One region of the Chryseobacterium sp. AG844 genome, then DNA from elsewhere that is predicted to be linked to it. Evidence: riboswitches for the same ligand, from Rfam matches in the RefSeq annotation. Region 1 holds a riboswitch; the other holds the start of a gene.
The links. Region 1 has a riboswitch for thiamine pyrophosphate ahead of DEU40_RS11040 (TonB-dependent receptor). Riboswitches for the same ligand answer to the same signal wherever they lie in the genome.
Positions count from the first base shown of each region.

Region 2: linked by a shared signal. The riboswitch ahead of pnuC (nicotinamide riboside transporter PnuC) and the one ahead of DEU40_RS11040 (TonB-dependent receptor) in region 1 are both predicted to bind thiamine pyrophosphate.

Region 1 covers NZ_QGTV01000009.1:85,046-100,696, reverse strand. The annotation lists gene DEU40_RS11080 (TonB-dependent receptor plug domain-containing protein) at 1-1,530, shown strand, start outside; gene DEU40_RS11075 (DUF5694 domain-containing protein) at 1,587-2,426, opposite strand; gene DEU40_RS11070 (TonB-dependent receptor domain-containing protein) at 2,460-4,583, opposite strand; gene DEU40_RS11065 (sensor histidine kinase) at 4,773-5,792, shown strand; gene DEU40_RS11060 (LytR/AlgR family response regulator transcription factor) at 5,785-6,462, shown strand; gene DEU40_RS11055 (aconitate hydratase) at 6,596-8,863, opposite strand; gene DEU40_RS11050 (bifunctional aconitate hydratase 2/2-methylisocitrate dehydratase) at 9,179-11,962, opposite strand; gene DEU40_RS11045 (WG repeat-containing protein) at 12,250-13,020, shown strand; TPP riboswitch at 13,180-13,271, shown strand; gene DEU40_RS11040 (TonB-dependent receptor) at 13,373-15,490, shown strand.
Region 2 covers NZ_QGTV01000003.1:212,810-228,460, forward strand. The annotation lists gene DEU40_RS04830 (TonB-dependent receptor) at 1-199, opposite strand, end outside; gene DEU40_RS04835 (low affinity iron permease family protein) at 574-969, shown strand; gene DEU40_RS04840 (CinA family protein) at 997-1,566, shown strand; gene DEU40_RS04845 (SDR family oxidoreductase) at 1,597-2,349, shown strand; gene DEU40_RS04850 (alpha-amylase) at 2,361-3,839, shown strand; gene DEU40_RS04855 (ferritin-like domain-containing protein) at 4,003-4,569, shown strand; gene DEU40_RS04860 (alpha-ketoglutarate-dependent dioxygenase AlkB family protein) at 4,797-5,405, shown strand; gene DEU40_RS04865 (DUF4142 domain-containing protein) at 5,536-6,147, shown strand; gene DEU40_RS04870 (PA2169 family four-helix-bundle protein) at 6,271-6,732, opposite strand; TPP riboswitch at 6,855-6,963, shown strand; gene pnuC (nicotinamide riboside transporter PnuC) at 6,989-7,585, shown strand; gene DEU40_RS04880 (hypothetical protein) at 7,572-8,603, shown strand; gene DEU40_RS04885 (GNAT family N-acetyltransferase) at 9,098-9,634, opposite strand; tRNA gene DEU40_RS04890 (tRNA-Ala) at 9,800-9,873, shown strand; gene arr (NAD(+)--rifampin ADP-ribosyltransferase) at 10,286-10,720, shown strand; gene DEU40_RS04900 (ATP-binding protein) at 11,112-14,129, shown strand; gene DEU40_RS04905 (response regulator transcription factor) at 14,126-14,740, shown strand; gene DEU40_RS04910 (hypothetical protein) at 14,935-15,651, shown strand, end outside.

The DNA.
Region 1 (15,651 bases):
TCCCTTGCAGCCGGAATTAAAGGAAAATGGGAGGGCTGGAATGTGGATTTCAGTAATACATTCGGGAAAAATGTTTTCGGTTTTGGTGTTGTCAATACTTTTAATGCATCACTTACAGATAGTTCTCCAAGAACCTTTGATGCCGGAGGATCTGAATTCTCACAAAATACCGTCAACCTTGATTTCTCTAAGAAATATGATGTTCTGAAAGGGTTGAACATTGCGTTTGGTGGTGAATACCGACACGAAAATTATAAAGTAAATGCCGGAAAGGAAAACTCTTATGCTTCTTACGATATCTATGGCAGGGTAGTAACGGCAAAAACCCCTGAAAATGAAAAAGTAACCGATTTTTTTGGAAATGTAAGACCCGCAGGAGCTCAGGTTTTCCCCGGCTTCAGTCCTGAAAATGCAGTTTCCGGAAACAGAAACAGTATTGCAGCTTATGCTGATGCAGAACTGGAAATTACGGACAGATGGTTATTGGAAGGAGCTGTACGGTATGAGAATTATTCAGATTTCGGATCTACATCCAATTATAAGGTGGCAACCAATGTAAAACTGGCTTCCAATCTCAACTGGAGAGGAGCTGTTTCTACTGGGTTCAGAGCACCTTCATTAGCACAAATCTATTACAGTTCTACTTCTACGCTGATTCAGCAGGGGAAGACAACGCAGGTAGGTACTTTCAGAAATAATTCTGAGGCTGCACAGGCATTGGGTATTCCAAAATTAAAGCAGGAAACCTCACAATCCTACAGCACAGGAATTACCTGGAAGATTCCGGCATTAAGCCTTACTTTCACAGCAGATGCTTATTTAATAAAGATTAAAGACAGAGTCGTACTGACCGATCTCTTCTATCGCCCTGATGGTAATTTTACTCCTGGCTCGGATCAGGCCGTTCTACAGGATGCTTTTGATCTTGCCAGAGCCAGCGCTGCCAACTTTTTTGCCAATGCAGTAGATTCTCAGACAAAAGGGTTGGATATCACCATTTCCCAGAACTCAAAAATCTCATCAGGAATTTCCCTGGAGAATAATCTGGGAATCAATTTTAATCAGACTAAAAGAATCGGGGATATCCACGCGTCTCCTAAACTGGTAAGTCAGATCAATAATTATTTCTCAGAACCGAACAGAATCTATTTTGAAGAAGCTGTACCCCGTGTGAAAGCTACATTGGGCAATACGGTAAGAGTTTCCGGCTTTACTTTCGTACTGCGTAATTCTTTCTTTGGTAAAGTGACCGATGCAGATGTTGTGGATGCTAACTTTGATGGTGTAACAGGAAGTACAGAGCATTTCATCCTTAACCGACGCGTGATAACAGATCTATCAGTAGGTTACAATTTTAATAAAAATATTTCAGCAACCGTAGGAAGTAATAATATCTTTAATATATTGCCTTCTAAAAGCCCTGCTATAAGCTCGTTAACGGCTGATAACCAGTTTGTCTATTCCAGACAGGTTTCCCAGTATGGTATAGGCGGAAGGTTCTTATTTGTAAGAATTGAATTCAGCTTCTAATATAAGACTGAAGTTTTGATTAAAAAAAGACAGAGCTTCAATCTCTGTCTTTTTATTTATTTCAGTGAAGAAAATTCAATGAATTCATATTCTGCGGAAGAGGTAAAAAGCTGTCTTAATACCGCCGCATGTCCATTTCCTGCAATCACAAGAATTCTGTCTTCTCCATTGTGAGGAATGTTTTGAATATTGCGGAACATTCTCAGGTTTCTGCTGTACCAGTAAAGTGCGAGCATATCGGCGCCGTCATATTCTCTTAGTTTAAAGTCACCGCTAAGATAGGCCCCGTATCCGTACTGATGGCTTTCTTTGGAATTCATATAAGTAAAAGTGTCCAGAAGAGATTTGAAATTTTTAGGTTCAGCACTCTTATAGAAGGCCGTAAACTGTTGGGAGATCGGGTCATCACTTCTGAAATCATAATCCTTGCTGAGGTTTTTAAAAAATGCAGAATCAGTTTTCCCAAAATGTTTTTCAAGGTCATCCAGAATAGATTCTGCGTCAATGCTGAACAATTCGTTTATTTTGAGTTCACTGGCTATTCTCATAGCAAGCTGATAACGCTCATCTCTTTTGTCACGGTGTTTGCCTTCGCTGTATTCCTTCAGCTTTTGATTGGCATTCCAGCCCGGCCAGGCCTCAATCGCAATCTTTGTCGGCTTAAATCTTTTGATATATTCTACCAGTTCTGTGACTTCTTTTGCTGTTTTGAGAGAAAGTACATCTACCTGATCTTCTTTATTGGTTTTATGGGCATCCAGATTTGGATAATCAAAATGAAAGGAGCCTACCACCAAAACTTTCGTCTTTGGATTTTTAAAATAATCTGAAGGCTTTTTTTGAGCGAATACTGATGTAGAAAGGCATACAAGAAAAATATAAAAAAAGGTTTTCATGAGTTTATTTTTTTTAAAATTACTGTTACATTATTATTGCGCACGGTTTTTCTCTTCGAAATTCACCGCTCTGTTATTGGATCTGATTTTCTGGTTCCCCAAATTATAGGTAACGCTGAGTGTCATTCTTCGGGCATCCCAATAGTTGTGGAATGACTGTGTATTATCTGTAAAATACATATCACCCTTATATCCGGACTGTTTAAAAATATCACTCACCGAAAGGTTAACCTGGAGTGCTTTTTCCACAAAGCTCATCTTGATTCCGGCGTCAAAACTTGCTCTGTTTCTTACAGCGGTGTATCCGTCACGGGAAGGAAGATTATGCCAGTAGTTGACAAATAGCATGAACGTTTTAGCCTTATTGAGCTGGAATGTATTATTGAGGGAATAATAAAACGACTGTCCGTTTTTAGGAACCAGATTGAACCTTGTAATCTGAGTCTCATTATAACTGAACGAAGTTGAAATATTGCTTTCCCAGATTTTAAAGAAAGTATCTGTGTAATTCAGATTGATACCATAATTATCCTGATTATAGTAATTCTCAAACGTGCTGATGAGGTTAATTCCGGTCAGGAATGTGATCTGATCAAAATTATTTGTTGTTCTCTGATAATAAAGATTGGCCGAAAATTTATTTTTAAACATATAGTTAAGTTCTATATTATGATTAAAAGAAGGCTGCAGGCCCGGATTTCCTGAATAATACGTGTTTGGATTGGAATACCATCGGAACGGATCCAAAGCCCGGAAATAAGGGCGGTTGATTCTTCGGGAATAATTAATGCTGAACTGATTATCCTGATTGGCTTTATAAGAAAGATAGGCCGTAGGGAAGAATTTACCGTAATTATTCTCAGATTTTGCCTGTGTAGAAGGAGAGAAACCGCTGGATTGTGAATATTCATAACGGAGTCCTGCTTTCACAGACCATTTTTCGCCAAAATCTTTACTGGCACTGATATAAACGGCATAATTTTTTTCATTATAATCAAAAAGATTACTTTTTGCAGGGTCTATGGTGTAATTTCCATTGATAAAATTAAAATATCCGATGTCCGAATTATTGGAAAACTGACTGTATTTTGCTCCGGTTTCCAACTGTATTTTTTTGAAATTTAAAGATAAATCTGTCTGCCCTGAATAGATCTTATAATCTACTGAAGAAAGATTTTTCACGATCTGTGTTGAATTGTTAGCGACATTTCTTGTGGTAAAATTTACCTCTGTATCGGGCAGATTTCCATAATAATTAGCACCTATGCTGAGCTTATGTTCCCCAAATTTCTGATCAAAATATACATTAAGCATCTGTGAAGTAAATGAAGAACGGTGCTTTGAATCTGTGTCTGTTTGCAAAGTAGGAGTGGTCCCGGTAAAGTAATGTTGTTTTGAATTGATATCCATATTGGAATGTCCTTTCGAAATATCATATACCAGTCCGATATTGGAATTTTTAGAAAGGGAATAATCAAAACTGGCGTTTAATCCTACTCCGTCATTCATATCCCTTCTTTCATCCCTGCTTACAGAAGAGCTTTGCCCGGTAATTTTATAATTTTCCACTGATCTTTTATCTCCGTCATATCCCTGAAGCTTGATAGATGCTTTCACTTTTTCATTCTGATAGTTCACTCCTGCCACTGTGCTGAATGCTGCATAAGTCTTTTGGGTATAATTCGTGGTCAGGTAGCCGCTCCATCCGGGATTCTGATTTTTTTTAAGAATAATATTGATAATTCCGCTGTTTCCCTGAGCTTCATATTTGGCAGGAGGAGTAGTGATCACTTCAACTTTCAATATGTTTTCCGAACGAAGGTTTCGAAGGTAGTTAATCAGCTCAGATCCGGAAAGATTCAGCATCCGGTCATTAACCATCACAGCAACGCCATTTTTTCCGGCAATGGACAGCAGTCCTTTATTTTCATCAACCTGTAATAAAGGTGTACCAGCCAAAACTTCAGTTCCCGAACTTCCCTGTGAAAGCATAGAATTCTGTACATTGTAAACAAGACGGTCCACTTTACGTTCCACCAGAACTTTTTTACCGTTCACCGTAACTGCTTCTATTTTGTTGACATTGGCGGTGTCTTTGGTTTGTGCTGCTGAAAAAGAACAAATCAGGGTGGCTATAAATACAATGTGTTTTTCCATATTATAAAAGACAGATTGAATGATATTTATATTACATTTCTCTGACAAAAGTACCGGAAGAGGTTCTATGAGAAAACAGCATTTAGATGAAGAAGACAATTATTCATGTCAAAAAAGTTTCGTCGGAAAAAAACAGGTTTTTGTCGAAAACAATTAACGAATTATGCCTTTAGAGATTTATATTTGATTATGAATAAAAAGCAAATTATCTGGCTTCAAATTATTTACTGGAGTTTCAATTTCATAGGAACTGTCATTACTCCTAATTTTTTTGTTCCGGAAACTAACCGTCGGGAAGTACACATTCTGAGGGTTACATTTTTTATTGTAAAAATTGTGACATTTTATATATCGTATTTCTTTATTTTCCCAAAAGTTTTTAAACTTGAGAAACTGTATTCGGCAGTTTTTGTTTTTATGCTGACCCTGTTATGTTTTGCCAGTATAAGATACGCTTTGGAAGAAATGATTCTGCCTTCTACTCTTGGCTTCCGGAATTATGATGAAGAAACCGGACTTCTTTACTATTTCTTCGATAATATTTACAACAGCTCTCTGACTACTTTCATTGCCGGGATTCTATGGATTCTGGAGAAATATGGAGTGGCTGAAAATGATAAAAAGCAACTTCTGATCGAAAAGAAACAGGCTGAACTTCAGGCTCTGAAAACCCAGATCAATCCTCATTTTATTTTTAATTCATTAAATAATATCTACTCGCTTGTTTATCAGAAATCGGATAAGGCGCTTCCGGCTATTGAAGAACTGGGGCAGCTGCTGAGGTACAGCACGAAAGACCTTGAAAAAGATTCCATTTCGCTTGATAAAGAAATCGGATATATTGATAGTCTTATTGCGCTGGAGAAACTTAGGATCAGAAATCCCGAACTGTTGAGTATACAAAAAGATATTCAACACCCTCATCTGAAGATCTCACCCATGCTGTTGGTTCCTTTTGTTGAGAATGCCTTTAAACATGGGGATTTTCGTGATAAAGGTTTTGAAATGAAAATCTCAGATCATCATAAAGTTCTGCATTTTTATCTTTTAAATTTTAAAACACAGAAAATGAAAGATACTGTTTCAGGAATAGGAATTCAGAATGTGAAAAAAAGACTGGAAATATTGTATCCTAAACACCAGCTTGAGATCAAAGATTCGGAGACGGAATTTATTGTAGATTTAAAAATTGATTTAAGGGATGAATAAGTTAAAATGCATTATCGTGGATGATGAGCCGCTGGCCATCTCACTTCTTGAACATTATGTGGAAAAAATTCCTTTTCTTGAACTGGTTTTTTCCACAGAAAATCCGATTCACGCCCTTGAATACCTTCAGAAAAATGATTCAGACCTTATCTTTCTGGATATTCAGATGCCTGAGCTTACGGGAATCAATTTTATGAAAATTGTAGGAACCCATCAGAAATATATTTTAACAACAGCCTATTCGGAATATGCATTGGAAGGCTATGAGCATAATGTCGTGGATTACCTTCTGAAACCTGTTTCTTTTGAAAGATTTCAAAAAAGTGTTTTAAAGGCTCAGGAGCGTTTTTCTTTTCCAAAGGAAGAAAATACTCATTTCTATATAAAGTCTTCAGGGCAGAGGCATCGCGTAAGTTTCAATGAAATCCTGTATATTGAAAGCATCAAAGATTATGTTAATATCCGTACAGAAAATGATGAATATATCGTTCTGGATACGCTTAAATCTATGGAAAGCCAGCTTCCTGAAAAATTTGTACGGGTACATAAATCTTTTATTATCAATCTGGATAAAGTGAAAAGTATCGGGGCTAAAAAAGTGATTCTTCCTGATGATGAGATTCCTATTGGAGAAAGCTATAGAGCAGATCTTCTTGATAGAATATCATAATATTCATATGAGAGCTAAACCTTACAGGTTGGAATATTTACCAAAGTTCAGTAAAAGAAATTTTAAGACATTTAAAATAAAAAAGACGGCTTCAACTGAAGCCGTCTTATATTAATTAATCTAACAATTAATCTTATTTTTCCTGTTGTTTGATCAGGTTCAGCGCAGAACCAGCTTTAAACCAATCAATTTGCTGATCGTTGTAAGTATGGTTCGCCATGATGATATCTTTAGTTCCGTCAGTATGAATGAACTCTAAAGTAAGTTGTTTTCCCGGAGCGAACTGATCAAGATCTAAGAAATTAACAACATCATCTTCCAGGATCTTATCATAGTCTGCTTCATTAGCGAAAGTGATTCCAAGCATTCCTTGTTTTTTAAGGTTGGTTTCATGAATTCTCGCGAATGATTTTACCAATACAGCTTTCACTCCTAAATGTCTTGGCTCCATGGCAGCATGCTCTCTTGAAGAACCTTCACCATAATTCTGGTCTCCTACAACGATTGTTGGAATACCAGCCGCTTTATAAGCTCTTTGTACAGCCGGAACTTCACCGTATTCACCGGTTAATTCACTTTTAACTTTATTGGTCTCCATGTTGTAAGCATTCACTGCTCCAATCAACATGTTGTTTGAAATATTATCCAGGTGACCTCTGTATTTCAGCCATGGTCCAGCCATAGAAATGTGGTCGGTAGTACATTTTCCGAAAGCTTTGATCAATACTCTTGCTCCTGTAATGTTTTTACCGTCCCATGCCGGAAATTCTTCCAATAACTGAAGTCTGTCTGAAGTTGGGCTTACATTCACAACAACTTTAGAACCGTCCTCTGATGGAGCCTGGTATCCGTTGTCGTCTACAGCAAATCCTTTTGAAGGAAGTTCGAAACCTTTAGGCTCGTTAAGTTTTACCTGTTCACCTGCTTCGTTAGTTAATGTATCCGTAATCGGGTTGAAATCCAATCTTCCTGAGATCGCTACAGCAGCTACCATTTCAGGAGAAGCTACAAATGCATGGGTATTTGGGTTACCGTCAGCTCTTTTCGCAAAGTTTCTGTTGAAAGAGTGGATAATAGAGTTTTTCTCTCCTTTTTCCGCACCTTCTCTGTCCCATTGTCCGATACATGGTCCACAGGCATTGGTAAAGATTCTTGCGTTTTCAAATTTTCTGAAAGAATCCAGGAATCCGTCTCTTTCTGCTGTGAATTTTACCTGTTCAGAACCTGGATTGATTCCCAGGATAGCTTTAGGTTTAACGCCTTTTGATACTGCATCTTCTACAATGGAAGCCGCTCTTGATAAATCTTCATAAGAAGAGTTGGTACAAGAACCGATAAGCGCCCATTCCACTTCTAATGGCCATCCGTTAGCTTCAGCTTTAGCTCTGAATTCAGCAACAGGAGTTGCTAAGTCCGGAGTGAAAGGTCCGTTTAAGTGAGGTGTCAATTCAGAAAGGTTGATTTCTATTAATTGATCGAAATATTGTTCAGGGTTAGCATATACTTCAGCATCCCCCGTTAAGTGTTCAGCAATTTTATCAGCGGCATCTACTACGTCCTGTCTTCCTGTAGCGGAAAGATATCTTCTCATAGAATCATCATATCCGAAAGTAGAAGTGGTAGCCCCGATTTCAGCACCCATGTTACAGATCGTACCTTTACCGGTTGCGGAAAGAGATTCTGCACCTTCACCGAAATATTCCACGATACATCCTGTACCTCCTTTTACGGTAAGAATTCCGGCAACTTTTAAGATCACATCTTTTGCAGAAGTCCATCCGTTCATTTTACCGGTTAATTTTACTCCGATAAGTTTAGGCATTTTAAGTTCCCAGGCCATTCCTGCCATTACGTCTACCGCATCAGCACCTCCTACACCAATAGCAACCATTCCCAGTCCGCCGGCGTTTACCGTATGCGAGTCGGTACCAATCATCATTCCTCCGGGAAATGCATAGTTTTCCAGGACAACCTGGTGAATAATACCTGCTCCCGGTTTCCAGAATCCGATTCCGTATTTATCACATACAGAGCTTAAGAAGTTGAATACCTCGGAGTTTTTGTTGATCCCTTCCTGTAAGTCTTTATCAGCACCTACTTTAGCCTGGATAAGGTGATCCGCGTGAGCAGTAGAAGGAACAGCCACTTTAGCTTTTCCTGCCTGCATAAACTGTAAAAGTGCCATCTGTGCGGTAGCATCCTGCATCGCTACTCTGTCCGGTGCAAAGTCCACATAAGAGTTCCCTCGTTCATACGCTTGTGTAGCATTTCCTTCCCAAAGGTGGGTGTAAAGGATTTTTTCTGAAAGGGTAAGAGGTTTTCCCACAATTTGTCTTGCTGCTGCAATTCTTTCAGGGTAACGTTCGTACACCTTTTTGATCATATCAATATCAAAAGTCATATCGTATTTTAGTTTTGTTCTTGTTCTGTTAATGCTTCTTTTCCCTGTGTTGAAAAAGAAAATCACTTATCTACGCATCAAAAAACGTTCCTATAATCCATAAACAGGGTGTTTTTGATTCTGAAATCAATAGATTTTATAACTTTCAATTTAAGAAAAATTAGAATTTATTTTCCAGCTTTTATCGAAAAAAAAACGTAATTATCTTAAAATAGAAACGTTCTAAACAAAAAATTGGAAGATTTTAAACCCTTAAGGGATAAAATCTTCCAATAATATAGTTATTCAATAGTCTTGCGACTTATTATCAATCTCTTAGTGAGCGCTTGTACTTGTTAATTCTTTAATAGAAGGAACGAAAGTAGTAAGGTCAATTCCCTCAACAGCAGTTTTATACTCATCAATGCTTGGGATTCTTCCGATAATTGCAGAAAGAACAACAACCGGAGTTGAAGCAAGCAGGGATTCTCCTTTTTTACGTTCAGAATCTTCAACTACTCTTCCCTGGAAAAGACGGGTAGAAGTTGCTAAAACAGTATCTCCTTTCGCTGCTTTTTCCTGGTTACCCATACAAAGGTTACATCCCGGGCGCTCAAGGTACATTACGTTTTTGTACTCTGTACGTGCTTCTCCTTTTGGAGCGTTGTCATCAAATTCAAAACCGGAATATTTTTCCAGTAATTCCCAGTCACCTTCAGCTTTTAATTCATCAATGATGTTATAAGTAGGAGCTGCCACTACAAGCGGAGCATTGAATTCTACTTTTCCTTGTTGCTTTTCAAGGTTTCTCAACATCTGGGAAACGATCTTAAGGTCTCCTTTGTGGACCATACAGGATCCTACGAAACCAAGGTCTACTTTTTTCTCACCTCCATAGTAAGAAAGGTCTCTGATGGTATCGTGAGTATATCTTTTAGATACATCGTCATTGTTTACATCCGGGTCAGCAATCATTGGTTCAACAATTACATCAAGGTCTACAACAACTTCAGCATAATATTTAGCGTTTGCATCAGGAGTTAAAGCAGGTTTTTCACCTGATCTGATTTCTGCAATTCTCTTATTGGCTTTGTCAATTAATCCCTGAAGAACTTTATTGTGATTATCCATTCCCTTGTCGATCATGATCTGGATTCTGCCTTTTGCAATTTCCAGTGATTCGATCAGAGTGCTATCCTCAGAAATGTTGATAGAAGCTTTTGCCTTCATTTCGGCAGTCCAGTCTGTAAAGGTAAATGCCTGGTCAGCAGGAAGTGTTCCGATATGAACCTCAATGATTCTACCCTGGAATACGTTTTCTCCTCCAAACTGCTTTAACATCTGAGCCTGCGTTGCATGAACCACATCACGGAAATCCATGTGAGGCTTCATTTCACCTTTGAAAGTTACTTTTACAGATTCAGGGATCGGCATAGATGCTTCACCGGTAGCCAATGCAAGAGCTACAGTTCCTGAGTCAGCTCCAAAAGCAACTCCTTTAGACATTCTGGTGTGAGAGTCACCACCAATAATGATAGCCCACTCGTCTACAGTGATATCGTTAAGAACTTTGTGGATAACGTCAGTCATGGCGTGGTATTCACCTTTCGGGTCACGGGCTGTAATCAGTCCGAACTCGTTCATGAATTTCATCAGCTTAGGAATGTTAGCCTGAGCTTTTTTATCCCAAACAGAAGCCGTGTGGCATCCGGACTGGTAAGCACCATCTACGATTGGAGAAATCACAGTTGCTGCCATTGATTCTAATTCCTGAGCGGTCATCAAACCTGTTGTATCCTGAGATCCAACAATATTAACCTGTACACGAACGTCAGAACCGGCGTGTAATACTTTTCCCGGAGTAGTTCCAACAGCATTTCTGTTGAAAATCTTTTCTACAGCCGTAAGTCCTTGTCCTTCATGAGAGATTTCTTTTGACGGAGCAAAAACTGTTGGCGCTTCAATACCTAAAACCTGAGCAGCAAATGTCTGTAGTTTTTTACCAAATACGACCGCGTAAGATCCTCCTGCTCTGATGAATTCCATCTTTTGCGGAGTGAAAGATTTGGTAAGGTCGATCAGTTCCTGGTCGCCGTTATATAATTTCTTTTCTTTTGTATTGATTGTTAAAACAGTTCCTGTTGCTACTGAATATGCTTCTTCAAGAACAATGTCACCGTTTTCATTACGAACCGGGTTTCCGTTTTCGTCAACTTTCTTTACCCAGTTTTTAAGGTCAATACCGATACCTCCGGTAACGTCTACTGTGGTAAGGAAGATCGGAGAAATACCGTTTGTTCCTCCTACAATAGGAGCAATGTTAACGAATGGTACATATGGGCTGGCCTGTTTTCCTGTCCAAAGAGCCACGTTGTTTACTCCGGACATTCTGGATGATCCAACACCCATTGTTCCTTTTTCAGCGATCAGCATAACGCTTGCATCAGGATGCTTTGCCTGTAAAGCTTTGATCTCTTCCTGAGCTTCAGGAGTGATCATACATTTTCCATGAAGTTCACGGTCTGATCTTGAGTGAGCTTGATTACCAGGAGAAAGTAAATCTGTAGAAATATCTCCTTCACCAGCAATATAAGTAACTACTTTAATTTCTTCAGCAACTTCAGGAAGTTTAGTGAAGAATTCGGCTTTTGCGTAGCTTTCAAGGATTTCTTTTGCAATTTCGTTACCGCTGTTGAATGCTTCTTTCAAACGGTTCGTATCTGCTTCATAAAGGAAAACCTGAGTTTTAAGAACGTTGGCAGCTTCTTTAGCAATAGCTGCATTGTTGCCTAAAGCAAGGTCCAGCAGAACCTCAATAGAAGGTCCGCCTTTCATATGAGATAATAATTCAAAGGCAAATGCCGGGGAAATTTCTTCTACTACGGATTCACCCAGAATAATTTCTTTTAAAAATTTTGCTTTTACTCCCGCTGCACTCGTAGTTCCGGGTAGTGTGTTATAAATGAAAAATTTAAGAGAGTCCGGTCGGTCAGCATTATCTGAATCTTTAATTTGTGCAATGATTTCGCTTAGTAATTCAGCACCATCAATTGGCTTTGGATGAAGCCCCTGGGTTTTTCTTTCTTCAATCTCTTTGATGTAATCTTTATAAATACTCATAATAGAAGGTCTTTCAAAATTAAAGCTAGGTCAGCTTTTTCTTTACCGGTGTGTATAAATACAATTAATGACATTTTGAGTTCTCGCATTTTGATGCAACATTAACCGAATAAAGTCAGCATAATCCACACTTTTTCAAAAGTTTTTTAAAATTATCAAACATTTCAAAATGTTCCCAAAATTACGAAATTTTACAATTTTATAAGAATGAAATTATTTAGATTCTTTATAAATATGAATTTTATAATATCTATTTTTGGTCGTATTTTTGTAATCAAATGGAGAATATGAAAAATATCCTGAATGTTTTATGTGTTTTTATTTCGATTTTCGTTTTCTCGCAGACCAAATCTGTGAAGAAAATTCCTGTGAAAAAAGGAACAAAAACTACGGTTAAAAAAGCAGCTTCAGCCAGCAAACCTAATGCTGATCTGGTAGTGATCAATAAAGATCTTCCTGTTTTGATTCCTAAAAAAAAAGGAGATCAGTTCGGGTATGTCAATCAGAACGGGAAATTTATTATCCAGCCGGAATATCATATTGCCGTATTTTTTTATGAAGACTGTAATCTTCTGAATTCACCCAATGAAAAAGTGAGAAAATTTGGAACAAAAGACTATGCTACGGTGGAGAAAAATATGATTTCTTACCGCATAGATCAGTCTGGTAAGAGAGTCTATCAGTTTAAAGATACCGATTTTGGAAAATGTAAATTTGAAGAATATAAACAACAGTTATTCCAAGCTTATATCCTGAATGGTTTTTACGGAATCATTGAAAAATCAAAATTTGTAAATGCCGCAGATTACAGACAATATCAGATCTATCCTCAATATCAGTATCTGTTCATTCTTGAAGGGGATGATGTAGCTAATCCAATGATTGTTGCTTCCAATAATGATAAATTTGGAATCATTGATGTTAACAATAAAGTGATTATTCCGTTTGAATATTCCAATATTAAAAGAAATTTCAGCTGGAAACTGGGTAAAATGTTTGAAGTGACAAAAGACGGCTCGAATTACTACTATATCGATGCCAACAACAAAACCTACTAAAGAGTTATAAATGATGAATGATGAATGATTTATTTGATAACTCCTATTTTTCATAGTGTCTTTTCCATTCTGTAACTATTTATTTACCACGTAATCTGATATTCAAAAGCCCGCATCTCGTAACCCGATCGCAGTTCATATATTTTTTGTAATTTTGCGGCTGAAATAAAGGGGTGCTTTAAAAGGCTGAGATTATACCCAATGAACCTGGAACAGGTAATGCTGTTTAGGGAATTGAAAATGTACCAATGAAACAGTATAACAATATACCAATTGCTAGACTGTTAAATTAATAAAATTGTTACATTATTGCTCAACCCCTTTTATTCATTAAATGTTAAAGATTTATAGAATGAAAGGATTATTTTTTTTAGGACTTACCGTAGGAGCTGCGGCTTTTATACAGGCTCAGAGTACAGATTCTCTGAAAGTCAGGGAAATTGAAGCAGTCAACTTTACCAAAAGGCTTCCGGTAGCAAAGGAAATCGTCAATGTACAGAAAGATCTGGACAGTAAGAATCTGGGACAGGATCTTCCTATTCTTTTGAAAAACCAAACTTCCATTATTTCGACGTCAGATGCCGGAAACGGGGTAGGATATACGGGTTTCCGAATTCGTGGTGTTTCGGGAAGTGCCATCAATGTGATGATGAATGGTGTTCCATACAACGACTCTGAAAGCCAGGGAACTTTTTTTGTCAATGTTCCGGATTTGACAAGTTCTGCCTCACAGATTGTCATTCAGAGGGGAGTAGGAACTTCCAATAACGGGGTTTCTGCCTTCGGAGCAAGTATTAACGTACTTTCCAAGGATCCTGAAGAGAAATTTTATTTTAAAACGGATGATAGCTACGGTTCATTTAATACTTACAAATATTCAGCAGAAATAGGTTCCGGGAAATTCTGGAAAAACCGACTTTCCGTGATGGGAAGATATACCCATATTCATTCTGACGGATACATCGACAGAGCTTCATCCAGCTTACATTCTTATAATTTCACTGCTTTATTTGAGGAAGGAAATACGAAATTACGTTTAATGGCTTTTGGCGGAAAAGAGAAAACCTATCAGGCATGGAATGGGATTGATCGTAAAACCTGGGAGACTGATCCCAAATTCAATATTTCAGGGGCCATTTACGATGCCAGTTGGGAGAATATTGTAAGTTTCTATGATAATGAAACGGATAACTACAGACAGAATCATTATCAGTTGCTGTGGGAACAAAAATTCAACGACCGCTGGAATCTGGAAACCACGTTCCACTATACAAAAGGAAAAGGATATTATGAAAACTACAAGCAGGGAGATCCGTTTTCAAGATATAACCTTCCCAATATAACAGAAGGAGGACAAACGATAAAAGCTTCAGACTTTATCAGAAAAAAATGGCTGAACAACGATTTCTACGGAATGGTTTCTACATTGTACGGAAAGTTTGAAAATTTAGATCTGAACTTCGGTGCTGTGGTCAATCAGTATTACGGAAGACACTATGGAAATGTAACAGGAGTATTTTTTCCTCAGATTGAGGAAAGTGAATACTACAGAAACCGCTCTGTAAAGAATGAGGTGGCTGGTTTTGCAAAAGCTTTATTAAGATTGAATAATTTTGAATTCTTTGGTGACTTGCAGCTCAGAAAAATAAATTACAACACAAAGATTCTGGCGGCTGGTGATGGTGAAGGGGCAGATTTAAGTAAAAACTGGCTGTTTTTTAATCCAAAAGCCGGAGTGAATTACAGAATTGACGGAGGTAAAATATTCCTTTCTTACGCCCACGCCCATCGTGAACCCAACAGAGATGACCTGATGGCCAATAATGATGTAAAAGCAGAAAAGCTTCACGATATTGAAGCCGGTTTTGAAAAACAGTTCGGAATCGTTTCTTTTACTGCTAATGTGTATTATATGTATTATGTGAACCAATTGGTTCTGAACGGAGAACTGAATAACGTAGGAGCATTTATCAGAACAAACTCAGGGAAGAGCTACAGAAGAGGTATTGAGGTTGGTGCTTTGGCAAAATTATCCAAACAATGGGAGGTTTCAGGAAATGTAACATTAAGCCAGAACAGAAACCAGGATTTTAATATTCAGAATGGTGATGTTCCTAAAAGCCTTGGAAATACCCAGATTTCATTTTCTCCAAATGTTATAGCCAATTTAGGTTTGAAATTCAATCCTACAAAAAATTTCCAGTTTGCTTTAATGAATCAGTATGTTGGAAAACAATATCTGGACAATACCGAAGATGCCAATCTGCAGCTTAAAGATTATTTCCTGACAGATTTCAATGCTCAGTACCAGTTTAAAATTGCCAATAATGAAATTGCATTGAAGTTGTTGGTGAATAACCTGTTCAATAAAAAATATGTTAATAACGGATCTGTTTATGATGGGCAGCCTTATTATTTTTCACAGGCAGGAACGAACTTTATGTTTGGAGTAAGCTGGAAAATTCAGTAATTGACAAATCGGTGTTTGCTTTTTAATAGATTTACCATTTTTAAACTTAAAAAAAACAGTTTAAATAACAGTATATCTGTTTTAATACAGAATAATCAAAAGACTGTTCCGGCAGTCTTTTTTATATCCATTAAATATTACAAAAAGTCCCGAAAAAGTTA
Region 2 (15,651 bases), on a different contig from region 1:
TTTCTGCAGCCTTAATGTTGGAAACCGCAACAGGTGTTTTTCTCTCTTTGGCTGTTTGGGAAAGGTTTCTACCAACCAACATAACCTCATCAATAGATTTGGATTTCTCTAAAGAATCCTTCGTACTCTGCCCATAATAGATGGCGGCCGTAGGTAATACAAGCGCTATAATTAGTCGCTTTTTAAAAGTAATGCTCATGAAATAAACTAGCGTGTTTGATTTTTAAGGCTGCAAAGATGGATAATTATTTTTTAATTAAGTATTAAATCTTAGCGAAGTGATTTTATTCAGTTTTTTAAATATGCTTTATTTCTCGCTTTTTTGAATATGTTAATTATTCCACATCTTTCGTTTACAATTTGTTATAAAAGAGATTGATCAAAAAAAGGGCTTGTTTTTAACGGGTAAAAATAATTATGTGCTTCTCCATATTTTTAAATAAAACTAAATATTCTTGGAAAATATACTATAATAATAGCTATGTATTAAAAGTCAGAGATGACTTGAATCATAATTTTTATACTGTTGTTTTGATAACTTGTATTACCATTTTATTCAAAATCGTATTATTTATGAAAAAAAAATTTTTTGAAAGGTTTTCAGACCGTGTTGTCTGTATAACCGGAAGTCCGGGTGCTTTTATGGGTGCCACTTTACTGGTGGTTGTGTGGGCTGTTTGCGGACCTGTTTTCAATTATTCAGAAACCTGGCAACTTGTTATCAATACCGGTACCACTATTATTACTTTCCTGATGGTATTTCTGATTCAAAAAACTCAGAATAAAGACTCTAAGGCTATTCAGATAAAACTCAACGAATTGATAGCATCCTATGAAAAGGCCAGCAACAGACTGGTGGATATTGAAGATCTGACGGAAGAAGAACTGGACAAGCTTCACAAATATTATGAGAAACTTGGACAACTATCCCAAGAAAAAGAACATTCACAGGATCCCGTGCAAGAATAGTCTTAATACTATTATAATATATATAGCATGATTTTAAAATCTTCTCAAATTGCCCACGCTGATTCACTGTCAGTGAAATCCCTGGTGCATTTCGTCATAGAACTCGAGAAACTGTTTAAACGTATCGGAGAGTATCTTCTTTCCGGACAGGAAACCGTTTCAACGGCTGAAAGTGTTACAGCCGGATTTTTACAGTTTTCATTTTCCCAGATGAAGGATGCCTCCCAATTTTTTAAAGGCGGCATGACAGCGTATACTTTAGAAGAAAAGGTAAACCTTCTTGATGTAGATGCTCTGGAAGCAAGACAATATAACTCTGTATCTCCTCATATTGCTGAGACAATGGCGTTGCAGGCAGGTAAACTCTACAAAACCGACTGGTCTATTGGAGTTACAGGATATGCCACTCCGGTGGAAGAATCAGAAGGGAAGCTCTTCGCTTACTTTGCCATTGCCCACAAAGGAAAAGTGGTTCTTTCAGAGAAATTAGATCTGCATTCCAGAACCAAGCCTGTTAATGCCCAGCTCTATTACAGTGAATTCATTCTGGGATGCTTTAAGCTGGAACTGGATAAGAACCGGAAAAACAAAGAATAAACCGATTTCAATAATAAACTATAATCACTTATGAAAGATTTACAACTGAAAAATAAATCTGTCCTTATTACAGGAGCAGACAGCGGAATTGGTAAAGCCATCGCTCTTTTATTTGCTAAAGAAGGAGCTGATATTGCCTTCATACACTATCATGATGCCAAAGATGCCATGAAAACAGTGGATGAAATTAAAAAAACAGGAAGAAAAGTTCTTTCGTTTGAAGGAGATATTAATGACAGCAAATTTTGTGAATCTGTTGTTAATGAAGTTGTATCCAAATTAGGAGGAATAGATATCCTGATCAATAATGCCGGAACCCAGGTTCCCTGTGAAAGTATAGAAAATCTTAAAGAGGAGGATATCCGCAAGACTTTCGATTCCAACATTATTGGAATGATCCTTCTGACAAAGATCGTATTCCCTTATTTAAAACAAGGAGATTCTATTATCAATACTACTTCAGCTACTACCTATCTGGGACATGAAGAATTACTGGATTATTCAGCAACCAAAGGCGCTATCGTTTCGTTCACCCGTTCATTGGCACTGCAGGCTAAACCTAAAGGAATACGGGTGAATGCTGTTGCACCCGGACCGGTGGCCACGCCGCTTACGGAAAAAACATTTGGAGAAGAAGATGAAGATCAGAATAAACCGCCGCTAGAACGTAATGCTTCTACCGAAGAAGTGGCAGCAAGTTTTCTATTTCTTGCCACAGATGCTTCATCACAGATAACGGGACAGGTTCTTCATCCTAATGGAGGTTTAATTGTTAACGGTTAATCTTAACGGATATGAATGGAGTTATTATTCAGTTTTTCCATTGGTATCATCCCGGAAACCTATGGAATGAGTTTGCTGAAAAAGCAGAATATTTAAAAGATTTGGGGTTTACTGCCGTCTGGTTTCCTCCTGCCAATAAATGCAGTCTCAATAGGGAAGGCCGTGGTTATGATGTCTATGATCTTTATGATTTGGGAGAATTTGATCAGAAAGGAAGTATACCAACCCGATATGGGACGAAAGCTGAATATTTACTCGCCATAGAGAAAGCGCATGGAGCGGGAATGTCTGTATATGCAGATATTGTTTTAAATCATAGGATGGGAGGAGATGAAGAAGAAAAGATTATGGTACATCAGCTGAATGAAGAAAACCGTAATGAAAGAATCTCTGAAAATATGGAGGTTTCAGCCTATACGAAATTTACTTTTCCGGGAAGAAAGGGAGTGTATTCGGACTTTATATGGGACTACCGCTGTTTCAGCGGCATTGACTATGTGATCAGAGAAGGTGAGGAGATGAAGGGGGTTTTTAAAATCCATAATGAATATGGTGAGGAGTGGACAGATACAGTAAGTCATCAGTTCGGTAATTATGATTATCTGATGGGAGCTGACATAGAGTACCGTAATCCTTATGTTGTGGAGGAAATGAAAAACTGGATCAGATGGTATATGGAAACAACGAAAGTAGACGGAATCAGATTGGATGCCTTAAAACATATCTCCTCCGACTTTTTGAAAGACTGGATCTACTATATTAAAACAGAAGTAAATCCTGAATGTTTTGTTTTAGGCGAATTCTGGAAAGACGAGGCAGAAAAAATTGAGTATTTTTCCGATAAAATGTCTGATCTTATCTCTTGTTTTGATGCTCCGCTGCATTATAATTTCTTTAAAGCATCACAGGATGGTAAAGATTATGATATGAGCCGGATTTTAAAAGGAAGTTTCCTGGAAAAGAAACCGGTATTCTCTGTTTCTTTTGTTGAAAATCACGATACACAGCAGCTGCAGGCTCTTGAATCTGCGGTGAAAGACTGGTTCAAGCCCTTGGCTTATGCTATTATTCTTCTTACCGATGAAGCTTATCCCTGCATATTTTATCCCGACCTTTTTGGTGCAGACTATATCGATATAAAAGATGAACAGGAAGTGCATATCATCATGCCGAAGGTTGAAGAACTTCCTGGTCTGCTTGAAGCGAGAAAGCTTTTTGCATATGGTGAGCAGATCGATTATTTTGATCATCCCAACTGCGTGGCTTTTGTACGGAAAGGAGATGAAAAGCATCCGGGATGCATTGTAATTTTGTCTAACAGTGAAGAGGGTTATAAAGAAATAGAACTGGGAAAAGAACATGCGGATTCAGTTTATACCGATTTTTTAAAGAACCGTCATGAAGAAATTTATACAGATAAAAACGGGAAAGCGGTGTTTACTGTAAATTCTGGTTCGGTAAGTATATGGGTAAAAAAACAAACACCGTAATGATTGGCAAATTTTCAGGCCTTTTATTCTCTGCGAACAGCTATTCTAATTTTAACTTACCATATAAGCTCCTGTAATTTTAGATACCACATCTCTGTATTTTGGACAAAAATGGTCTTATAGTTGCAGATTTACCACCAATCAATCACTAAATTATTATAATATGGAAACTAAAACGGCAACCAAAAAAACACCAGCCAAAAAAGCAACAACAGCAAAAGCAAAAACTCCGGCTAAAAAAAATGCAGCCAAAAGTTTGGAAGATCTTTTTGAAGATGCGCTGAAAGATATTTACTGGGCTGAAAAAGCACTGCTGAAAGCGCTGCCGGCAATGATGAAAAATGCAACCAGTGAAAAGCTTAAACAAGGCATTGATAAGCACATTACGGAAACAGAAGGCCATGTGGAAAGATTGGAAGAATGTTTTAAAGCATTAGGAAAAAAAGCCCAGGCAAAAAAATGTGATGCTATGCAGGGATTGCTGGATGAAGGAAAGAGCATTATGGAAGAGACAGAACCGGGAGCAGTAAGAGATGCGGGCATTATTGCAGCAGCGCAAAAAGTTGAACATTATGAAATTGCTACTTATGGAACACTGGCAGCATTCGCAAAAGTATTGAAGGAAGAAGAGTGTCTTAAAAACTTTTTAAGCACATTGGAAGAAGAAAAAAAATGTGATGAACTGCTTACAAAAGTTGCTGATACCAATCTTAACAGCAAAGCCATGTAAATACAATCTTTAAAAAGGAGACCTGAAAAAATCAGGTCTCCTTTTTTTATTGAAATCCGGAAAGGTTTAAAATGCAGCATTTTTATTCTGGTTGATTTTGTATCAGTTTTAGTATATTTGTGGATATTATTTGTATCAATTTGGTTTTTAATAATGAACTGTAATTGAATACCCAAACTGTTATACTGTAAAAGAAAACTGTATTCTGCCATTTATAAAGTTTAAAAATGCCCCAACTTAGCCTGTTCGAATCAGCAGATCTGTACGAATTTCCAAAAGACCTTCTGGAATACAGAGAACATTTCCTGAATCAGGAAGAAGCTGACCGCCTTAAAATTCATCTGCTTGAAACAGCTCCCTGGAAACAGCGTACCCAGAAAATGTACGATAAGATGGTTCTGACCCCACGCCTAACCGCCTGGTATGGAGATGAGAAAAATGCCTATCCTGCAGACAATGAACTCGATGCCCATCATTGGACACCCGAACTGTTTTCTTTAAAACAAAGAATAGAAGAAACATTTGGGTATCAGTTCAATTCCGTACTGTTGAACCTTTACAGAGATCATAACGATTCTGTTGCCTGGCATCGGGATAAGGAAAGCAGATATGGGAAACGTCCGGTGATTGCATCAGTGAGTCTGGGGCAGACCAGAAATTTTGATTTCAGGAAAAAAGACCATCATCAGAGTAAATACAGCCTGCCTCTTCCTCACGGATCATTATTGATTATGAAAGGAGACCTTCAGGAAAACTGGGAACATCGTATTGCCAAGTCTCTAACCTCTATGAAGGAGCGTATTAATCTTACATTTAGGTTGGTTAGTAAGTCGTAAAATATTTATTCATAATGTTTTATGAGTAGGCTATAAATGTTTTAATCTTTTTTTTGGCAGATAAATTGTTGCATTTATAAACAAAGTCATTGTTTGACTTCATTAATATCACCACTTAAAATTTATTATTATGAAAAATCTTGTAGTAACAATTTTTGCATTGGCTGCTTTAACGGCCTGCAAAAAAAACGAGCCGACAACCACGAGTCAATCTGAGGAAAGTACCACAATGTCTGCCCCTGCAGAATCAGGAATGACGGTAAGCGACTCCACCAAAATGTCAGACACCAAAGATCAGAAAAGTGCTCTCAGCGATCAGGACAAAAAGTTTGCAGATAATGCAGCCATAGGAGGACTGATGGAGGTAATGATGGGAAAACTGGCCGCGACAAACGCTGAAAACTCATTGGTAAAATCTTTGGGATCAATGATGCTAACCGATCATTCCAAAGCGAATGACGAGCTTAAGAATTGGGCATCAGGAATAGGGTATACCTTACCCACAAGTTTGGATGCCGAAAAGCAGAAGATGTATGATGACCTGAAAGCTAAGAAAGGTAAAGACTTTGACAAAAAATATACAGATCTAATGGTCAGTGATCATAAAGAAGATGTGGAAGCCTTCAAAAAAGAGGCATCTGAAGGAACAGAAGCTTCATTAAAATCTTTCGCAGCGAAAACCCTTCCGACACTTGAACATCATTTGCAGGAATCGGAAAAAGCTAAAAATGCAGTCAAATAATATTCAGTTTATATGACCTGCATCATAAATATGAACATAAAGTATTTAATAATTTTGATGTGATTAAATATTATTTTGTTCTTGATTATAGTAAGGCTCCTCTTTTGAAGAGGAGTTTTTTGATTATTCTTTCTTTTTATATTCTTCAATTTTCTTAAACTGTCTGTAAGAATCTTTCAGGATACGAAGCTGTTCAGATACAACCTCACTACTTTTTGGACTGAGATCACCAGTATCCAGAGCATTTTGATAAGCTTCAATAGCTGCTTTTTCGCCAAACACCACATTTTCTAATGTAGATTCAATCAGATTTCCCATGGTAAAAGAATTTTTAATGTCAATCCATGTTCTGTGAACAGCTCCTGCCATGGACGTTGAGTCCTCCGGAGTACCTTGCTTTTCTGTGATGAGGTTGATCAGTTCATTTTTCATGATTTTCGACTGCGAAATCATATGTTCATATTCATCTTTTACATCCGGATACATTTCCCAGACTTTTCCCTCAACTTTTTCAAAGCCTTCCTTCCTGTCGTTGGTAATGTGTAGTAAGTCATTAAGTACCGATATTTCCTGCTGATGATTCATAATATAATTTTTAAAGTGAGCTATAAAATTAAAACTTACCTGACGGACTCTTTATAATCCTGATCATATCTCAAAAATAATAGGCTAAAGTCCTTTCTTTTTTCAACAAAAAGCTGCACCTTTGCCCAACAATGGGGTGCTACAGATAACGGTGGCTGAGATGATACCCAGGAATATACTTCCACACCTGATCCGGATAACGCCGGCGTAGGGATTGCTTATTGATCATCTCATCATTTGATTTCTAATAATTAATATGATGCAGGACATTTTAAAACAAATTACCTTACCGGAATGGTTCGGAGTCTTATTTTCAGTAATCCAGGTTTTACTGGCCCGTAAAAACAATGTCAACAACTATCTTTTCGGAATTGCAGGTATTCTGCTTACACTCTATGTAATGCTAAATTCGAAGTTGTATGCTGAATTTACCTTAAATCTTTATTATCTGATCATGAGTATTTACGGATGGCTGTACTGGAAATTCGGGAAACAAAGATCCGAAATGGAAATCTCTGTTACCTCAACTGCAGAAAAATGGATTACCGGAGGAATTGTTCTGGGAACTTTTATCTTATTCTGGTTCTTCCTGACTCATTTTACCGACTCGGATGTTCCGGTCTGGGATTCTCTGGTGAGCGCCTTTGCCTGGGCCGGAATGTGGCTGATGGCAAGAAGAAAAATTGAAAACTGGGTAATACTGAATGTCAGTAATCTTATTTCAATCCCGCTAATGATTCATAAAGAATTATATCTCTATGCTGTTTTAACGTCGTTTTTATTTTTAGTGGCCATTTCAGGATATATAGAATGGCAGAAAATCATTAAATCCAAAGCTAATGCTGAGTATTAAAGAGATCAGGCAAGAACTTCAGGGCGCCTCTGTAATTTCTGATAAAGTAATGCAGCATATTCATGAGGAAGGACTGCTTAAGATCTGGGTTCCCCAAAAATATGGCGGACTCGGCTACCGTTTTGAAGAGGGGCTTAAAGCCTTATTTGGCTGGGCTGAAACCGATGGAAGTTTCGGCTGGATGCTGACACTCTGTGCCGGTGCCAATTACTTTTCCAGAAATATAAAACCTGAAATTGCTCAATCATTCTTTACACATTCTGAAACCTGCTTTGGAGGAAGCGGAATGGTTGGCGGGACGGCAGAAAAACAGGATGACAGCACGTATCTGATCAACGGTTCATGGAATTTTGCAACAGGAGCACCTCATTTGACTCATTTTACATTGAATGCCAGGGTTATGGAAAATGGTAAGGTTATAACGGATAAAGACGGCAATGAGATCATCCATTCATTCATCGTTCCTAAAGAGGAGGTTCATATTATCCCCAATTGGAGCTCTATGGGAATGAAAGCCAGCGGAACCTATTCTTTTGCCATTAAAAATGTCGTTGTCAGTGAAGATTACAGCTTTGTTTATGATACTTTTTTCACGAATGATATTCTGGACAGCATTCCGTTCCGGGTTTTTGCGGACTTAACACTGTTGGTCAATTATCTTGGAATCGCTTCTCATTTTATTGAAGAGGCAGAATGTATTCGTCCTGAAATCAATTTCAAACATTTTACTGAATCTGTTGAAAAACATTTGGAAAAGGTATTCAGCATAGCCGGAGAAATAGAACAAATACTCGGCGGTCACAAAGAGATTCCGGAGGATAAACAACACGTGATTCATCAGTATGGAGTAGAGCTGGTTCAAAAATTATCCCGTCAGATCCTTACTGTTTATACACAGCTGGGAATCCGGGCAACCGATACTGATTCTGCAGTGTACCAGATATTTTGCGATTATTTTACAGCGATTATGCATTCCAATTTCAGGCCTTCTGCAGATGATCTGGACTTTTCTTTCTGAGTTAAAGTTTCAGAAAATATTTCTTTTAATAAGTATTTTATGTGAATATTTTGTTAATAATGTTCTTTATTGAGGAAATTGTACAATAAATTTTAGTTATTTCACTATATTTGGACTAAACTAAAACCTGAAATAAGCCCAACATAACACCTGCTAAAATAAGAGCAACCAGATTACAAAAACATTATGAAAGACTTATTTTCACTCAACGGAAAGAGGAAGGATCATGTAATTATGTATTTTAAAAAAGAGAGGTATCCATTGGTAGAAAATGATAACTGGATTACGGTTACAATTAAAGAATGGTACCGGACAATGATCATATCCTGCTTAATATGCAATGACTTAGTCACTTTAATTATCGTAAGAACAAAACTCACTCCATTTTACGAAAAATATACAGTACTGTAAGTTGATTTCTGTTGATACTTTTGTAAAAATAGATGGCCGGAACAGTTGATGGTGATATTGATCCCCGGAAAGGAGTTATATTCTTATCCGGCAAGCCATTCTTCCCGAAGAACCGCATAAATAACATCATCAACCCATTTGTTTTTCCAAAACAGACTTTTTACAAAATGACCTTCTTTTCGTAAACCGATTCTTTCCATTAATAGAATAGAAGCGGTGTTGTCCGGATCCACAGACGCTGTAATTCTGTGTTTATGTAAATCATCAAACAGGTGACTTATGATGCCTTTTAAAGCCTCAGAAGCATATCCTTTTCCCTGAAAAGACGTATTTAATGTAATTCCCAGTTCTACCTGTGCATTTTCATCTCCGGTAAAATGAACTCCGATATCTCCGATAACCGTTTTTGTTTCTTTATCCGTAATTAACAGCTGATACCAGCTTTCAGGCTGGTTGAATTCTTTAGTATTTTTCAGGATAAAATTTTCCACCTCTTCCAGCGTTTCAGGGATCCAGCTTTGAAATCTATTGGCTTCAGCATCGGAACGGTAGTCGAAAATGTCTTGTTGATCCTCAATCGTAATATCCCGTAGAACCAATCTTTCTGTGTAGTGCTGCATAAGGGTAATATAATTTCGGACAAAAATAGGGGTAATTGGTAGTTATTCAATGGGGAATTCAAGTTTTTATGAAGATTAAAGCTAATTTATTTCAATAAAAACGATAAAATATTTGCAAATACCATTTAAATACTTACTTTTGTACCGCTTTAAAAATAAAAATACGGGGGATTGGCGCAGTTGGCTAGCGCGTTTGACTGGCAGTCAAAAGGTCACGGGTTCGAATCCCGTATTCTCCACTAAAGAGCTGTAATATAATGTGTTACAGCTCTTTTTTTGTGGTTGATATTTTGTCCCCGCAATTCCAACAGAATATGCTAGATTTGAAATAAAAAATCAAACATGGAATTTTCTCCTTTTAATCCTGTGATTAAGCTTTGTCTGCAAGGAATGAATTTTGAAGACAAAGGAATGCCTGAAAAAGCAGGTGAATTATTTTTGCAAGCCTGGGAAGAAGCTACGGATGACCATGAAAAGTTTCTGGCAGCTTATTATCTGTCACGTAACCAGAAAACAACTGAGGATCAGTTGAAATGGCTTGAAACTTCTTTAGAATTTGCTTTAAAAATTAATGATGATACCGTTAAAAGTGCATTGCCCGCTCTTTATCAGAACATTGCTCAATGCTGGGAGAAGTCGGGAGATACAGAAATGTCAAAAAAGAATGCTGAACTGGCATTACAGTTAAAAAACCATCCGTCCGACAAAGGACCTTTTTATCACGGAACAAAAACAGATTTAAAAATTGGAGATTTACTGAAAGCAGGCGGAAGTTCCAATTATCAGTCTGACCTGAAAATGAATCATATCTATTTTACCGCTTTGGTAAACGGAGCAGGACTTGCTGCTGCATTAGCAAAGGGAGAGGGTACAGAACGTGTGTATATTGTAGAACCAACAGGAAATTTTGAGAATGATCCCAATGTTACCGATAAGAAATTTCCCGGAAATCCCACCCGCTCTTATCGTTCCGAAATGCCTTTGAAAATTATCGGAGAAGTGACAGATTGGACCAGACCAGCTCCTGAAGATCTTCAGAGATTCCGCGAAAAGCTGGAAAACAATAACGGGGAGATTATCAATTAGTCTCCTCATTTATTTTTGATGATCGTTAATATATTCCAAGATTTTATCAATAAGCATAGAGTTTCCACCTCCGTTATTTCGGAGATCAATAGCCAATTTTTACTATTTCTTTTCTGATGCGGCAACTGCTTTATCGGGCAACTTATTAAAATCATTCCTACTTCCAGACATACTTCTGAAATCCAGAAAAGCCGATTTGTGATCAACAATTTTGAACACATAAGGCTTTGCGATTACCGATATCAACCAGGCAAGGGATCTTTGAACTTCATTTACGGTCTGTAGAAATATTTAGCATGAAAAATACCTACTTTATAGGTAATGTCTTATATTTTAGCAATAAAGTGTTTTAAATAAATTATCTTTACACTATTGGTAAAAATGATTGGTTTTGTGTAGAAATATTCTTACGGTTGGTTTTCTGTTTGCTTTTCTTTTGTTTTATTCTCAACAATACACGGTGCAGTTTTTCAATACAGATAACGGACTGCCTCAGAATAGTGTAAAAGATATTATAAAAGATAAATATGGTTTTATCTGGCTGACTACAGAAAACGGAATTGTAAGATATGACGGGCTTAATTTTTTTGTTCATAAAAAATTTCCACTCAATAGCCAGCGGTTTACCTATTTTTATGGTGATGCTGATAAGGACAGTATTTTTACGGCGGTAGATGATGGAAAAACGGTTTTAATCCATCAAAAAATTCCAAAAGTATTTAAAAACATAAAAAGATGTCCAACAATTATTGTTAGGGAGAATATCAATTATCATCTGTGTATTTCAAATTACAGTTACAGTCCGTCTCCGGGAGTCTATTTTTTTATGGACTTCAAAAAAGGAAGGTATTTTATCACACAGAATTCCTTTGTTTATGAAGATTTTCTTTCAAAATCACAGGTTAAACTGGACGTGAAGCCGCTTTTTAAAAATGATCCAAATGCCTTTACAATAGGAGATATTCTGTTTTATATTGATCGGAATGCTAAAAAGGTTAAAAAAATAGAAGAAGGGAAAATTACCGGTTCTTATGATCTGTCCATTGTAGCGGATGTCAGAAGCAAAATTTTCTGGAACAGAACCAATGGACAGGGATTTGTCCTGAATAATAATATCCTTTACAGATGCATCTACAATAACGGAACGCTTAAATTATCAAAACTGATCCGGCTGGATCATATAGACGAAAGTAATCTGATGTGCATTTATTATGATGAAAAATATAAAAAACTTTACCTTGGAAGCAGTACAGACGGGCTCAAAATAGTGAGCTTAACAGATTTTACCTCTTCGAAAAAGAACATCCCAAAATCATCAGCTGTTTTTTATGCGATCCAGCCTTATAATGATTCGTGTGTAATTAATCCTGCAGGGGAAATCTACAACCGCTATGGATTGGTTAAAAGCAAAAACTTCGATAAAAGTATATCGTATTTTTTAAATTTTGACAGACAGGGCAATATTGTAACCCGGAGAGAACAAACTCTTTTTGTATACAGTAAAAAGTCTGATTTTACAGATTTTCAAAGTATTTCCACCGGAGAAGACACGGTGAATGATTTCTTCTTTGCCAATGGGAAATATTATGTGCTGGCAGTGAAACAAAAAAAAGGAAATACCGAGTTCACAGGCACACTAAGCATTTATGAAAACTGGCCTTTTAAGTCATTAAAGAAAAAATACCTGTTTGCCAACGAACCTACCAAAATGGTATTGACAGAAGCAGGAGATATTCTGGTTGGTACGATAAAAGGATTGTATAAAATATCCGTCAATCATAACAAAATCTATAGTTTAAACGGTAAAAATGAATTATCAGTTCGTGATATCGTACTTACTGCAGACGGAAATATATGGGTAACCACACTTGGAAAAGGTTTTTATCTTTTAAAAAACAACCGTCTTATAAAGCTGCCGGGTGATTCTGAAGGCAATCTTTTATCACCGCATACCCTGATGGAAGATCCTAATGGTTACTTCTGGATTCCAACCAATAATGGATTGTATAAAATAAGAGAAAGCATACTTTTAAAGTACCTGCAAAACAGGAATTTTAAATTGAACTATTACAGATATTCAAAAGAAGCTGGCTTTAGTACCAACGAGTTTAATGGAGGAAGTAATATCAATAGCAACAAATTGAAAAACGGAGATTTTGTTTTGCCTTCATTAAGCGGACTGGTATTTTTTAACCCGTTGAAAGTTAAAAGTTATTATCCCGCAGCGATGTATGTAGAAAGAGTCCTCGTTGATGATAAAGAAAGATTGTTTAAAGATACCCTGAAACTGAGTCAGGAGAACAGACAGGTTGAACTGTTTATCGATGTCCCTTACTATGCAAACCCTGATAATATTGTCATTGAAGCAAAACTGGATGACGATGGAACCAATAAATGGCTGTCTGTAGGAAAAGACCGGAAGTTTTTACTCAATAATCTTGGCCATGGCACCCATCATCTTATCGTCAGGATGCTCGTTTCTGATAAGCAGGAATACGTTTTCAAAAAAATTAAAATTATCATTCCTCCTTTTTTTTATCAGACATTATGGTTTAAACTATTGATTGTTTTTATCTTTCTTCTTTTACTGTATGTATCCGTAAGGTGGAGGACGAGCTTTCATAAAAAGAAAAACCGTGAGCTGGAAGAAATTATCCGTTTAAGAACCAAAACTCTTTCAGAAACTGTAGAAAATCTGGAAATCACTCAGATAAAGCTGGGAAAAGAAATTGAACAGCAGAAAAAGCTCATCGGAACAATTACCCATGATATTACCACACCATTGAAATTTATTGCTTTAACCAGCAAAGAAGCCTTGGACTATGATGAAAAGAATGCCTACCGTACTGAAAGAATTCTTAATTCTATTTACAAATCATCTAACCAGCTGTACAATTTTACAAAAACACTGAAAGAGTATGCTGATATTTATAATGAATACAGGAGTGATGAAACAGAGCTGTATTCTTTCTATGATCTGGTGCAGGAAAAGAAAATCCTTTTTGATGAGATTGCAGCCAATCACAATACGACAATTGTTAATAATGTAGATGAAAAATTAATGGTGAAAATCAGTAAAAATATTCTTGCTGTGATTATTCATAATCTAATGGATAATTCTGTAAAATATACAAGAAACGGAACGATTATAATCACCGGGGCAGATGAGCCGGAAACTGTTATTCTGGAAATTACAGATACAGGAATCGGAATGGACGACCATAAAATTGAATATTATACCAAACTTCAGGAGAATATTGAAAATGAAAAGCTGCTATTGCAGAAATATGGTATGGGACTTCATCTCATCCTGCAGCTGCTCCAGATGCTGGAAAGTAAAATTATAATCAGAAGAAACGAGAACAAAGGCACTTCTTTCCAATTAATTATAAAAAAATCAAAAAAATGATTAAAAAGATCCTTATAGCAGATGATCATGATATTGTATTAACAGGAACCGCTATCATTTTAGAAGCACGCATTCCTGATGTACTGATAGATACCGCTTCAGATTATCCTGAAGCCCTCGATAAAATTTCCAGACAGAAATTTGATCTGCTTATTCTGGATATTAATATGCCTGAAAGCAGAAACAAAAAAATGATCTCAGAAATCAAACAGCTTGATCCTGCTTTGAAAATACTTGTTTTTTCGGCGTATGAAGAGGAAATAGCCATACAATATATCAAAGAAGGGGCAGATGGATACATTAATAAACTCAGTAAAGTAGATACAATTTCTGAAGCAGTCATGAAGATGTTTTCAGAAGGAAATTATTATCCTAATGGATTTGTCAATAAGCTATTGCAGCCGTCCGCACTGGATGCTGTAAAGAGTTTATCAGAAAGGGAATATGAAATTTTTATGCTCATGGTAAAAGGAAACGGAAACCTGGAAATTTCAAATGAGATGGATATTCAAATGTCTACAATTAGTACTTATAAAAAAAGAATCCATAAAAAACTGAAAACAAGTAATCTGGCTGATCTTATTAAACTGTATGAAGCTTACATGTCCTGATACTGAATTTTATGAATAAAACAATTTTTTGAGTGTAGAAAATTTTCTACAATTTGCTTAGTTTTTTTCTACGCTTGGTGATGTTTCTTGTAGAATTTATTCTGATACTTTTACATTATGTTAAACAATTGAGTTTATTAATGTAAATAAAATAATGATAAATGTTTAAAATTTCTACAAAACTAATCTTTGCAATGATAGCCTTAAGTCCGGCTATTGCTTTTGCCCAGGCAGGAAATGTTGGGGTCAACACAGTGAATCCAGGTTCTACTATGGATATTAACGGATCATTGGCAGCTAATTATAAAGCGGTTACTACAGCCACTTATAATTTAGTATTATCAGACTTTCATGTTTCATACAATGGGAGTTCAGATGCTGTATTTGGTTTACCACCTTCTGTCAGTGGGGTTGGAAACTTCAAAGGGAGGATTTACAGAATTAAAAACAATACAAATTTTAAGATCACAGTGAATGCTGTAGCTCCGGAAACAATTAACGGAAATGCCAGTATTTCAGTACCAGCCAATCAGAGTGTGGAACTCGTGAGCACGGGTCTCACCGGAACAAATTCTACATGGGAACTTCTTTCAACAGGAACATCTTCAACAGGGGATTATATTATTGTGAAGCCAAACGCAGCCCAATCAGTATCTACAGGATCAGATGTGACATTTGGATCTGTGATTGCCTCCAATAATATTACTTATAGCGCAGGTGTTTTCAATCTGAAAGCAGGTAAAACCTATGTTCTCCGTTGTCAGCTTCATGCTACAGATTTTTCGCTGGCAGGTGGATTCTTCGTGTATGAATGGGTAGATGCTTCCAATAATTCCGTTCTTCCTTCCAGTACAACAGGGGTTGTTGATGCCATAAATAATTATCCGGCAACATCTATTGGCGGCCAGCCG